Regions from separate parts of the Pseudomonas sp. JDS08PS003 genome, predicted to be linked through region 1. Evidence: predicted binding sites of a transcription regulator. Region 1 holds the regulator's gene; each other region holds the start of a gene.

Region 1 (4,392 bases):
AGCACGTCAAGGCCAGCGAAGTGACGCTGCTGACCAAACCGGACCTGCAGATGTACCGCGGCACCACTTTCCCCTGGCACGTCCAGAGCGAGCGAGGCGAAGTCAATCCGGACGGCACCGAGGTCGAACTGATCGATTCGGTACGGGTTTCCCGCACCGATGAGCACAACCGCAACCTGCTGATCACCACCAGCCGCATGACAGTATTCCCGCAGAAGCAATATGCGCAGACCGAGCAAGCCGTTAGAATCGACGGCGCCGGCGGCGTGACTACGGCCAAGGGAATGAAAGCGTATTTGAAAGACGGCAGGATGAACCTGCTATCGAACGTAAGAGGACAGTATGAGGCTCGTTAAAACCCTCCCTATTTTGCTCAGTCTGGGCGCAGCACTGGGAAGCGTGAGCGCCTGGGCTCTGCCGAACGATAGCCAACAGCCGATCCGCATCCAGGCCGACGACGCCCAGTTGGACGACAAGAACGGCGTGGCCACCTACAAGGGCGATGTGATCATCACCCAGGGTTCGATGAAGATCACCGGCAACACCGTGACCATCACCCGAGCCAAGAGCGGCGAAATCGACGTAGTGACGTCGGTGGGCAACCTCGCCTACTTCGAGCAGTTGCAGAAGCAGACCGACCCGAAACCGGTTCAGGCCTACGCTGTGACCATCCAGTACCACGCTCAGCAGAATCGCATCGTGCTGATCGACAAGGCCAAGGTCATCAACGACGGCAACACCACCGAAGGCGAGAAGATCGTCTACGACACCGTCAAGCAAGTGGCTAACGCCGGTCGCGCCAATGGCAGCTCGGTCACCGCACCACGTCCGCGGATCGACATGGTCATCCAGCCGAAAAAGAAAACCGACGAGCAAAAGGCCCAGTAATGGCAACTCTGAAAGCTCAGCACCTGGCCAAGAGCTACAAGAGCCGCCAGGTCGTGCGTGATGTCAGCCTGTCCATCGACAGCGGCCAGATCGTCGGCCTGCTCGGCCCCAACGGCGCCGGCAAGACCACCTGCTTCTACATGATCGTCGGCCTGGTCCAGGCCGATCAGGGCCGCGTCCTGATCGACGACCTGGATGTCAGCCACCAACCGATGCACGGTCGCGCTCGCGCCGGCATCGGCTACCTGCCCCAGGAAGCTTCGATCTTCCGCAAGCTGTCGGTGGCCGACAACATCATGGCCATCCTCGAGACCCGCAAGGAACTCGACAAGGCCGGCCGTCGCCAGGAACTGGAAAGCCTGCTGCAGGAATTCCACATCAATCACATCCGCGACAACCTCGGCATGAGCCTGTCCGGTGGTGAACGCCGCCGCGTGGAAATCGCCCGCGCCCTGGCCACTGCCCCCAAGTTCATCCTGCTGGACGAACCCTTTGCCGGCGTGGACCCGATCTCGGTCGGCGATATCAAGCAGATCATCCACCACCTGAAGGCCAAGGGCATTGGGGTGCTGATCACCGACCACAACGTCCGCGAAACCCTGGACATCTGTGAAACCGCCTACATCGTCAATGACGGGCAACTGATCGCCGAAGGCGACTCCGAGACCATCCTGGCCAACGAACTGGTCAAGGAAGTCTACCTGGGCCATGAGTTCCGCCTGTAAAGGCTGAGGTGTCGGGCTAGATGCCAGAGCGCCAGGAACAATAAATCCCTACAAATTTTATTGTTACAGCGCTCTAGGCAAACACTTCAGTTTCAGGCATATAATTTGCTTATGTTTGGCGCTCCGGCGCCCTGTAGTGGATGGCGCATGTGCGCCGGCAAATAAGGTGTTAAGCCCCTGCCATGAAACCATCGCTAGTCCTGAGAATGGGCCAGCAGCTGACGATGACACCGCAGCTGCAACAGGCCATCCGCCTGCTCCAATTGTCGACCCTGGACCTGCAACAGGAAATCCAGGAAGCCCTGGAGTCCAACCCGATGCTCGAACGCCAGGAAGATGGCGAAGACTTCGACAACAGCGACCCCTTGGCCGACAACACAGAGTCCAAACCCAACACCGAGATCCAGGAACCCTCCTACCAGGAAACCGCCCCCACGGTGGATAACCTCGAGGAAGGCGAATGGAACGAACGCATCCCCAACGAACTGCCGGTGGACACCGCCTGGGAAGACGTCTACCAGACCAGCGCCAGCAGCCTGCCCAGCAGCGATGACGATGAGTGGGACTTCACCACTCGCACATCGGCCGGCGAGAGCCTGCAAAGCCACCTGCTCTGGCAATTGAACCTGGCGCCGATGTCGGATACCGACCGCCTGATCGCCGTGACCCTGATCGATTGCATCAACAATCAGGGCTACCTGGACGAGACCCTTGAAGAAATTCTCGAGGCCTTCGATCCGGAATTGGACATCGAACTGGACGAGATCGAAGCCGTCCTGCACCGCATCCAGCAATTCGAGCCGGCCGGCATCGGCGCCCGCAACCTGGGCGAATGCCTCCTGCTGCAACTGCGCCAACTGCCAGCAAAAACTCCCTGGCTGAGCGAAGCCCAGCGCCTGGTCAGTGACTACATCGACCTCCTGGGCAGTCGCGACTACAGCCAGCTGATGCGCCGCATGAAGCTCAAGGAAGACGAACTGCGTCAGGTCATCGAACTGGTGCAGAGCCTCAACCCGCGCCCGGGCTCACAGATCGAATCCAGCGAAGCCGAATACGTGGTCCCGGACGTCATCGTGCGCAAGGACAACGAGCGCTGGCTGGTGGAATTGAATCAGGAGTCCGTGCCACGCCTGCGGGTCAACGCACAGTACGCCGGCTTTGTTCGCCGCGCCGACACCAGTGCCGACAACACCTTCATGCGCAATCAGTTGCAGGAAGCTCGCTGGTTCATCAAGAGCCTGCAGAGCCGCAACGAAACCCTGATGAAAGTCGCCACTCAGATCGTCGAGCACCAACGGGGCTTCCTGGAGTACGGCGATGAAGCCATGAAACCTCTGGTTCTGCACGACATCGCCGAAGCTGTGGGCATGCACGAATCGACCATTTCCCGTGTGACCACGCAAAAATTCATGCATACCCCCCGGGGCATATATGAACTGAAATACTTTTTCTCCAGCCACGTCAGCACCTCCGAAGGCGGCGAATGCTCGTCCACGGCGATCCGCGCGATCATCAAAAAACTGGTGGCTGCGGAAAATCAGAAAAAGCCGTTGAGTGACAGCAAGATCGCTGGTTTACTGGAGGCACAAGGCATTCAGGTAGCCCGTCGTACCGTCGCCAAGTACCGCGAATCCCTTGGGATCGCGCCTTCCAGCGAACGGAAGCGGTTGATGTAGCCGCCGGGCTGGCCACAGCGTTTCAGAGTGTGTTTGAAACAGGTCGAAAGTCGGTTTCAAACGCGGTCTAGGTGGCAGGCAACCCAGCCTGCCGCGTTATGCACTGGCAACGAAGGAGAAGCTGTATGCAAGTCAACATCAGTGGACACCAACTCGAAGTGACTGAACCTCTGCGCGCTTACATCGGCGAGAAACTCGACCGGCTGGAGCGGCACTTCGACAAGATTACCAATGTGCAGGTCACCATGGCTGTCGAGAAGCTGAAGCAGAAAATCGAAGCCACCCTGCACATCCACGGTGGGGAGGTCGTCGCCAATGCAGAACATGACGATATGTATGCCGCAATTGACCTGCTCACGGACAAGCTTGACCGCCAACTGAAAAAGCATAAGGAAAAGCAACTCCACCTTCTCCAAGGCACGGGTCGCTAACACTCCCCTCCCATGATCCGACTTGAAAGCATCCTGACCCCCGGCCGTTCCTTGGTGAACGTGCCGGGCGGCAGTAAAAAACGCGCCCTCGAACAAATTGCCAACCTGATCAGCCGCGAAGTGCCTGATCTGGAGATGCAGGATGTCTTCGAGAGCCTGATCGCCCGTGAAAAACTCGGTTCCACCGGTTTTGGCAACGGCATCGCCATTCCCCACTGCCGCCTCAAAGGCTGCGAGTCGCCTATCAGTGCGCTGATGCACCTGGACGCTCCAATCGACTTCGACGCCATCGACGGTGCCCCTGTGGATCTGCTGTTCGTCCTCCTGGTTCCGGAAGCCGCTACCGACGCACACCTGGAACTGCTCCGGCAGATCGCCAGCATGCTCGATCGCAAGGAAGTCCGTGACCGACTGCGCAGTGCCACCAGCAATGAAGCCTTGTATCAGGTTGTCCTGGACGAGCAAAACGGTCAGTAATCATGCGCTTGATCATTGTCAGCGGCCGCTCCGGCTCAGGTAAAAGCACCGCCCTCGATGTTCTTGAGGACCACGGCTACTACTGCATCGACAACCTTCCCGCCGGCTTGCTGCCCGAGCTGGCCGAGCGCGCGTTGATTCACACGGAACTGGCACAACCTCTGGTGGCGGTTTCCATCGACGCCCGAAACCTGC
Region 2 (4,392 bases), 2.8 Mb from region 1:
CCGTCCCAGCGGCTGTGCTGGACTTTCCAGGCTCGCTGTCAATTCCTTGTCGCAGGCGGGCATGCGCATACGCGGATCCAATTGGTTGACTTGGATTTCGTAGCGTCCTTCCGTTTGACTGGTGGCCAGGTAGTCTTCTACCGTGAATTCAAGAAACCCTTGAGTGACGCCGATAAGTAGATCAGGCAGGGTGACCGAATCAGCAACGGCAGGGCCGCCAGGGTTTAGGATACACAGCGCCGACAACCCACAAAGCAATGCGCGGTAGGGGGATGTCAGGCGTCGGAAAAATGTCGTTTTGGCGTTCATAACAGTTAAAAAGCAAGCGCCGTGCCGTTTAGTGATGAGCGTGCGTCGGATCTTAAAGCTTTGGGGAGTCTGGGCATGGCTGGTGTAATGGATTCGGTAAACCAGCGCACGCAATTGGTTGGGCAGAATCGCCTGGAGTTGCTGCTGTTCCGTCTGGACGGCGAGCAACTCTACGGGATCAACGTATTCAAGGTTCGCGAGGTGCTGCAATGCCCCAAGCTGACCCTGATGCCCAAATCCAACCCTGTGGTGTGCGGTGTCGCGAATATTCGAGGGGCGACCATTCCGATCCTGGATCTGGCAATGGCCACAGGTTCGGGTGGGTTGCAGGATCAAAGCAATCCGTTCGTCATCATCACTGAGTACAACACCAAGACCCAGGGGTTTTTGGTGCGCTCGGTGGAGCGTATCGTCAATATGAACTGGGAAGAGATCCATCCGCCGCCCAAAGGGACTGGTCGCGATCACTACCTGACGGCGGTAACTCGGGTGGACAACCAGTTGGTCGAGATCATCGACGTTGAAAAGGTTTTGGCGGAAGTCGCCCCCACTTCCGAGTCGATCTCGGTGGGCGTGGTGGACGTCGAAACTCAGCACAAGGCTGTATCCCTGCGAGTGCTGACCGTTGACGACTCGTCAGTGGCGCGTAAACAGGTTACTCGCTGCCTGCAGACTGTGGGTGTCGAGGTGGTGGCGCTGAACGATGGCCGGCAGGCGCTGGACTACCTGCGCAAGCTGGTGGATGAGGGCAAGAAGCCGGAAGAGGAATTCCTCATGATGATTTCCGACATCGAGATGCCCGAAATGGACGGTTACACCCTCACGGCCGAGATACGTAGCGATCCACGCATGCAAAAGCTGCATATCATCCTGCATACTTCGTTGTCAGGGGTGTTCAATCAGGCGATGGTGAAGAAGGTCGGTGCCGATGACTTCCTTGCCAAGTTCCGTCCTGATGACCTGGCATCCCGGGTAGTCGACCGGATCAAAGCAGCAGACCACAGCTGAGGGCATCAGCCCCTGGCGAACATAAGATTTAAGAGGCGGCAGCATTGTCTACGGGTAATTTGGATTTTGAACAGTTCCGGGTCTTCCTGGAAAAAGCCTGTGGTATTTTGCTCGGGGAAAACAAGCAATATCTCGTCTCGAGCCGTCTCAACAAACTGATGGAGCAGCAAGGCATCAAAACCTTGGGTGAGCTGGTTCAGCGGATTCAGACCCAGCCGCGCAGCGGATTGCGCGAGATGGTGGTGGATGCGATGACGACCAACGAAACCTTGTGGTTTCGTGACACCTATCCCTTCGAAGTGTTGAAGAACAAGGTGCTTCCCGAGGCCATCAAGGCCAGCCCCAATCAGCGCCTGCGGATCTGGTCGGCGGCATGCTCGTCTGGGCAGGAACCCTATTCCTTGTCGATGTCCATCGATGAGTTCGAGCGCAGCAACATGGGCCAGTTGAAGATGGGGGTGCAGATTGTTGCTACCGATCTGTCCGGGACCATGCTCAATAACTGTAAGACCGGCGAATACGACAGCCTGGCCATTGGCCGTGGTTTGTCGGCCGAGCGCCTGCAGCGCTACTTCGACCCTAAAGGGCCGGGGCGCTGGGTAGTCAAGGCACCGATCAAGAGTCGGGTGGAGTTTCGCTCGTTCAACCTGCTGGACAGCTACGCCAGCCTAGGCAAGTTCGACATCGTGTTCTGTCGCAATGTGCTGATCTACTTCTCGGCCGAGGTCAAGAAGGACATCCTGATGCGCATTCACAGCACTCTGAAGCCTGGCGGTTACCTGTTCCTGGGCGCTTCCGAAGCGCTCAATGGTCTGCCGGATCATTATCAGATGGTGCAATGCAGCCCGGGGATCATCTACCAGGCGAAGTGATTGATTGTTGCGGCAATAAAAAAGGAGGCCTCAGGGCCTCCTTTTTTGTGGGCGTCATTTTATCGGGTGGCTGGGCTAAAAGCGGCAGCTCGATTGCCGCTTTGCCGGCGTTTCGCGGAAATCCATTGCCGCTTTTCTGGCATTGCCGCCTTGCCGCTGCCGTAGAGCCCTTGATTTACGGGGCTCCTTGACTTGGCACGTAGCTTGCTAAGTCAAGGTTACGAAAAATCAGGTCACCCGAAGGTTTCCGACATGAGCATCAGCTTCGATAAAGCGCTCGGTATTCACGAACAAGCTCTTGGCTTTCGCGCCAAGCGTGCCGAAGTGCTGGCCAACAACATCGCCAACGCCGACACCCCGAACTACAAGGCTCGGGACCTGGACTTCTCCGCTGTGCTCGCCGAGCAGAACGACAAGGCCAAGAACGGCAGCTTCGCGCTGAACATGACCAATACCCGGCATATCGAAGCCCAGGGCCTGGGCAGTGGCGACGAGTCGCTGCTGTATCGCACGCCGATGCAACCTTCGATCGACCAGAACACCGTGGATGCTCAGTTGGAGCAATCGAGCTACGCACAGAACTCGGTGGACTTCCAAGCCAGCTTCACGCTGCTCAACAGCAAATTCAAAGGGCTGGTTGCAGCCCTGCGCGGAGAGTAATCCATGTCCCTTGCCAGTGTTTTCAATATTGCCGGTAGTGGCATGAGCGCTCAGACCACTCGTCTGAACACCGTCGCCAGTAACATCGCCAACGCCGAGAGCGTGTCGTCGAGCATCGACCAGACTTACCGCGCTCGTCACCCGGTGTTTGCCACCATGTTTCAGGGCGCCCAGAGCGGTGGCAGCGATTCGCTGTTCCAGAACCAGGACGCTGCAGGCCAAGGCGTACAGGTGCTGGGTGTAGTGGAAGACCAGAGCAATCTGGAAGCTCGCTACGAACCGAACCACCCGGCTGCGGATGCCAAAGGTTACGTCTACTACCCCAACGTCAACGTGGTGGAAGAAATGGCCGACATGATTTCCGCCAGTCGCTCGTTCCAGACCAACGCTGAAATGATGAACACCGCCAAAACCATGATGCAGAAGGTCCTGACCCTGGGTCAGTGATAAGGGGCGAAGCCAATGAGCGTTACGGATACCACCAGCGGCCCATCCCTTAAGGATGTACTGGCCAACTCGTCGAAGAAGACCGCGAACACCACCAGCGCCGACGGCCTGGCGGCAGCGACGAACAGCACCACCGGTAAGCAGGCCCTGGGCAAGGACGCGTTTCTCAAGTTGTTGGTGACCCAGCTGAACAACCAGAACCCGCTGGATCCTCAGGACAACAGTGCGTTCGTTGCCCAGTTGGCGCAGTTCTCTACCCTGGAAGGGATCACGACCCTTAATACCTCGGTGAACTCCATCACTGGCAATTACAAATCGTCTCAGGCTCTGCAGGCTTCGTCCCTGGTAGGTCGCTCGGTGATCGTCCAGTCCGGCACCACTCAGGTGGACACCAGCAAGAGCATGACCGGTTCGGTGACCGTTCCGGCTGGCGTCAGCTCGGTCAAAGTGACCATCACCGACAAGGATGGCAACACCGTCAAGACCATCGACATGGGCAGCCAGAAGGCCGGCAACGCCAGCTTTGTCTGGGATGGCACCAAGACCGACGGCACCAAGGCGGCCCCGGGTAACTACACCTTCAAGGCCAGCACCACCATCGACGGCAAGGGCACTGACCTGATCACTTATCTGCCGGCGACAGTCAACAGCGTCACCATCAGCCAGACCGGCGGAGAGTTGATGCTGAACCTGGCAGGACTGAGCAGCCCGATTGCCCTGTCCAAAGTACAAACCATTGGTATCTAGAGCCGACTAACCGGCACAAGGAGTGGAATATGTCTTTCAATATCGGCCTTAGCGGTCTCTACGCTGCCAACAAACAGCTGGACGTCACCGGCAACAACATCGCCAACGTCGCGACCACCGGTTTCAAATCTTCCCGCGCAGAATTCTCCGACGTCTACTCGGCCACCAAGCTGGGCAGCGGCACCCAGGTGATTGGTAACGGCGTACGCCTGTCCAACGTTTCCCAGCAGTTCACCAACGGTGATATCAGCAACACTGGCAACGTGCTGGACATGGGCATTCAGGGGCAGGGCTTTTTCGTGCTCAGCACCAACGGCTCGCTGACCTACACCCGTGCCGGTACCTTCAA
Region 3 (4,392 bases), 800 kb from region 1:
CGTGTCGGCAGTGACGAGGAGGTATACCTGGATGTGCGGGTGATCTGCGCGACTCAGGTGGATCTGTCCGAGTTGTGCGCACGGGGCGAGTTTCGCCAGGACCTGTACCACCGACTCAACGTGCTGTCCCTGCATATTCCGCCACTGCGCGAATGCCTCGACGGTTTGACGCCCCTGGTGGAGCACTTTCTCGATCAGGCCAGTCGCCAGATCGGTTGTCCGCTGCCGCGGCTGGCTCCGGCGGCCATGGAGCGCCTCAGCCACTACCACTGGCCGGGCAATGTCCGGCAGTTGGAGAACGTACTGTTTCAGGCGGTCTCGCTGTGTGATGGCGGCACGGTCAAGGCCGAGCATATCCGTCTGCCGGACTATGGCGCCCGCCAGCCGCTGGGGGATTTTTCCCTGGAGGGCGGCCTGGAGCAGATTGTCGGGCGCTTCGAAAAGGCCGTGTTGGAAAGCCTTTATGCCGAGCATCCCAGCAGTCGGCAGTTGGGCAAGCGCCTGGGGGTTTCCCATACCACCATCGCCAACAAGCTGCGGCAGTACGAGGTCGGAAAGGAATCGCCGGAATGAAAAAAGCCCCGCTTATGAAGCGGGGCTTTTCGTTTGGCTCGGGACTGGCGGTCTTCAGATATGGAAGTAGCCGACACAGGAGTCAAAAGGCAGGCGCTTGAGTTCGATCTTGTTCATGTCGAACACTTCGCGCAGGGCCTTGGTTTCGCCCGGGAAGTTGCGGTAGGCGACTTCGTCGAGGACCACGATGGCGCCCTTGGGCATGTATGGCAGGAAGGTTTCCAGGGCGACCTTGGTCGGTTCGTACAGGTCGGTGTCGAGGATCAGCATGGCCACCACCAGGTCCGGGCGCGACTTGACGAATTCCGGCACGGTCTTGCAGATGTCGCCCTTGACCAGCTCGCAGCGCGGGATGCGGTTCACCGGACGCAGCAGGTCGTTGGCATCGATCATGTCCTGGATCAGCGACTGGTCGGTGTCGGAGAACATGCTTTCGTTGATGTCGGCCGGGTCCTCGTCCTTGTTGATGCTGGTGAAGCCTTCGAAGGTGTCGAAGCCGACGATGGAGCGGTTGATGGCATAGGGCTCGAGGATCATCGACAGGTGCATGTAGAGCATCAGCGAGTTGCCCTTGTACACGCCGCACTCGATGATCGCCCCTGGTACATCCATGACCTTCTTGAACAGCTCCATGCGCGACAGCGCGGCGGTGACGTTGATGCGGTTGGCGAAGACGAAGGGCGCGTCGGCAACGTACTCGGCGTCGACCCGCTTGAGTACGCCGGCGCGGGTTTCGTTGTATTCGGCTTCGGCGGGGGTAAGGCGACGTTTGGTCATGGCTTGAATCCTTGGAAATTCGAGAAGTCGTGGGCGTGGAAGTAGTCTTTGAAGCCGGAGCCGACGTCAGGGCAGGCGCTGTCGACGTTGGGGGCTCCGCGGTTGTGTTTCAGGTCTTCGAGGTGCATCAGGCGGAAGTCCACGCTGAAGCGGGTGCGGTCAGTGCGGTTGGGGACGGTGCCGTGCAGGTGCGAGCCGGAGAACACCAGCATCTCACCGGAGTTGCCGGCGATGCGCAGCTCGGAGCTGTCGTCGATCGCCTCCACGGGCACCGGGTGGACCCGCACTTCTTCGGTCAGGTTGTCCTTGGCCTTGTGCCGCTGGTTGCTGATCCAGTCCTTCAGGCTCCAGTCTTTCGAGGTGTTGGCCACCGGCTTCTCGAAGTAGCTGGGGTTGATCATCATGGTCTGGTCCGGGGTGATGGTGTAGACCGGCATCCAGGTGTTGATCTGGCAGTCCACGCTGCCGTACCAGCTGTCGCGATGGGGTTTGTAGGCGTAGCTGACGCCGGCGTGCAGGTAGTCGTAGTTGGGCACGACCCGCAGGCGCGGTACGTCGAAAATGTAGTCCCGAGGATCGATGCCGATCTCGTGAATGAAGCCAAGGATCAGATCCTTGACGCGCTGGCTGTTGGTGAACTGGCCCTTGAGTCGGGTAACCCGGCTGACGAACTCTTCCACCGGCATCATCGTGTGCAAAGCCTGGTGGTTGGTTTCACCATCAAACGCCGCGGTGATGCTTTCCTTGGCGAACCCGCAGAGGTCTTTTGCGGTGGCCAGGTCGGTGTCCAGGAAGATATCCCCGGAATAGATGGCGTCCTTGAAGTCAGCTGTCTTGCGCAGCTGATTGAGGTACAGGTTCAAAGTGGTTCTCCTTGGCAGTCACTGGCTTAGGTGTCGGCCACCCCCCCGCAAACTGAAGTCGCGATAGCCAGTCACTGTGCCTTGCAAGATCTGTTCACAAAGTCTCCGGCCCGGAGGGCGGGTCTGATCCGCGTCATGCGACCGATGCTTGCCGTTAGCGGCATAAGTCCGCCGTTTTTTCGTCTCTCGTTCCGCCCTGAAAATCCCGTTGCTCGCGGCAAAGCCCCGGCCCGCATGGGGAGCGTTGCTGTCAGTGAAAGTTGGTGTAGAAATTGCTTGCGCCATGCTCAGTACAGTGTGGGGCGGCAAACGTCCGGCAGATGAGGAACGATTGTGGACAAGTACCTTTATGTGGCAATGACCGGCGCCAGCCAGAATGCTCTGGCGCAAAAGGCTCATGCCAACAATCTGGCGAACATCTCCACCAACGGTTTTCAGCGCGACCTGGAGCAGGCGCGCGCGATGCCGGTGTTTGGTGACAGTTTTCCGGCGCGGGCCTTTGCCATGGGCGAACGGCCAGCAACGGATTTTACTCCCGGCTCCATGGTGGAGACCGGTCGTGACCTGGACGTGGCCGTCAGCGGCAAAGGCTGGATCGCCGTACAGAGCCCGGATGGCAGCGAAAGCTATGTGCGCACCGGCAGCTTGAATGTCGATGCGCTGGGCGTGCTGCGTGCCGGCAACGGCATGCCGGTCATGGGCAATGGCGGTCCTATCGCCGTGCCGCCCGAGCAGAAGATCGAAGTCGGCCAGGACGGCACCATCAGCATTCGTGCCATGGGTGAAGGTCCGCGGGTCATGGCTGAGGTCGATCGCATCAAGCTGGTCAATCCGGATATCAAGAACCTGACCAAGGGGCTGGACGGGTCGATCAAGACCAAGGACGGCCAGCCGGCGCCTGCCGATGCCAATGTGCAGCTGGTGTCGGGCTTCCTGGAGTCGAGCAACGTCAATGCCGTGGAAGAAATGACCGCGGTGCTGGCCTTGTCCCGCCAGTTCGAATTGCACGTCAAGATGATGAACAGCGCCAAAGAAGACGACCAGGCCATGGCTCGGGTCTTGCAGATCAGCTAATTACCAGTATCTAGCGCCGTAAAACAGGCGCGAGAGGAGAATCGAATGCTTCCGGCTCTATGGGTTGCCAAAACCGGTCTGTCCGCCCAGGACACCAACCTGAGTGTTATTTCCAACAACCTGGCGAACGTCTCGACCACGGGTTTCAAACGTGATCGCGCCGAGTTCCAGGACCTGCTGTACCAGATCAAGCGTCAGCCCGGTGCTCAGTCGACTCAGGACAGCGAACTGCCAACCGGCCTGCAGGTCGGTACCGGTGTGCGCATCGTCGGTACGCAGAAGAACTTCACTGCCGGCAGCCTGCAGACCACCGAACAGCCTCTGGACCTGGCCATCAATGGCCGTGGCTTCTTCCAGATCCTGCAGCCCGATGGCACCACGGCCTATACCCGTGACGGTACTTTCCACCTCAACTCCGACGGCCAGATCGTCACCGCCAGCGGTTTCGCCCTGGAGCCTGCGGTGGTCGTGCCCAACGACGCGCAGACCTTCACCGTGGGTCAGGACGGCACCGTATCCATCACCATCGCCGGCAACCCGGCTTCCCAGGTGATCGGCAACCTGCAAACCGCCGACTTCATCAACCCGGCGGGCCTGCAGTCCCAGGGCAACAACCTGTTCCTGGAAACCGCCGCCAGCGGCGCGCCGCAAATCGGTACCCCGGGCCTCAACGGCTTCGGCACCACACTGCAGAACACCCTGGAAGCGTCCAACGTCAGCACCGTTGAGGAGATGGTCAACATGATCACCACCCAGCGTGCCTACGAGATGAACTCCAAGGTGATCTCCACCGCGGACCAGATGCTCTCGTTCATAACGCAGAAGCTGTAATCAAGTCTTGAGGTCGCCACGGGTCTGAAGTGGCGCACCGGCAACATCGTGAGGAAGGGTCATGAATCGGTTTATTTGTGTTCTAGCGCTGAGTGGGAGTGCCGTGCTCGCGGGCTGTGTTGCCCCGCCGCCCAAGCCCAATGACCCTTACTACGCACCGGTGTTGCCGCGCACGCCGCTGCCTTCCGCGTCCAACAACGGTTCGATCTATCAGGCCGGCTTCGAGCAGAACCTCTACAGCGACCGCAAGGCGTTCCGGGTCGGTGACATCATC

The links. Region 1 encodes sigma-54, which starts transcription at its own class of promoters, with help from an activator protein. Its sites were predicted from a motif close to ANTGGCATNNANNTTGCTNT; they were not measured.
Region 2: flgB (flagellar basal body rod protein FlgB) is a predicted target of sigma-54. The motif match lies at 2,381-2,400, and genes of this name have one in related genera.
Region 3: P7C00_RS08860 (flagellar basal body rod protein FlgF) is a predicted target of sigma-54. The motif match lies at 2,484-2,503, and genes of this name have one in related genera.

Annotation. Positions count from the first base shown of each region.
Region 1 is NZ_CP120724.1:1,147,197-1,151,588, reverse strand. It holds gene lptC (LPS export ABC transporter periplasmic protein LptC) at 1-356, shown strand, start outside; gene lptA (lipopolysaccharide transport periplasmic protein LptA) at 343-888, shown strand; gene lptB (LPS export ABC transporter ATP-binding protein) at 888-1,613, shown strand; gene P7C00_RS05145 (RNA polymerase factor sigma-54) at 1,796-3,289, shown strand; gene hpf (ribosome hibernation-promoting factor, HPF/YfiA family) at 3,415-3,720, shown strand; gene ptsN (PTS IIA-like nitrogen regulatory protein PtsN) at 3,733-4,197, shown strand; gene rapZ (RNase adapter RapZ) at 4,200-4,392, shown strand, end outside.
Region 2 is NZ_CP120724.1:5,459,234-5,463,625, reverse strand. It holds gene flgA (flagellar basal body P-ring formation chaperone FlgA) at 1-309, opposite strand, end outside; gene P7C00_RS24110 (chemotaxis protein CheV) at 385-1,317, shown strand; gene cheR (protein-glutamate O-methyltransferase CheR) at 1,362-2,189, shown strand; gene flgB (flagellar basal body rod protein FlgB) at 2,442-2,849, shown strand; gene flgC (flagellar basal body rod protein FlgC) at 2,853-3,296, shown strand; gene flgD (flagellar hook assembly protein FlgD) at 3,312-4,043, shown strand; gene flgE (flagellar hook protein FlgE) at 4,073-4,392, shown strand, end outside.
Region 3 is NZ_CP120724.1:1,947,063-1,951,454, forward strand. It holds gene P7C00_RS08845 (sigma-54-dependent transcriptional regulator) at 1-573, shown strand, start outside; gene P7C00_RS08850 (TylF/MycF/NovP-related O-methyltransferase) at 628-1,350, opposite strand; gene P7C00_RS08855 (hypothetical protein) at 1,347-2,213, opposite strand; gene P7C00_RS08860 (flagellar basal body rod protein FlgF) at 2,547-3,287, shown strand; gene flgG (flagellar basal-body rod protein FlgG) at 3,333-4,118, shown strand; gene flgH (flagellar basal body L-ring protein FlgH) at 4,180-4,392, shown strand, end outside.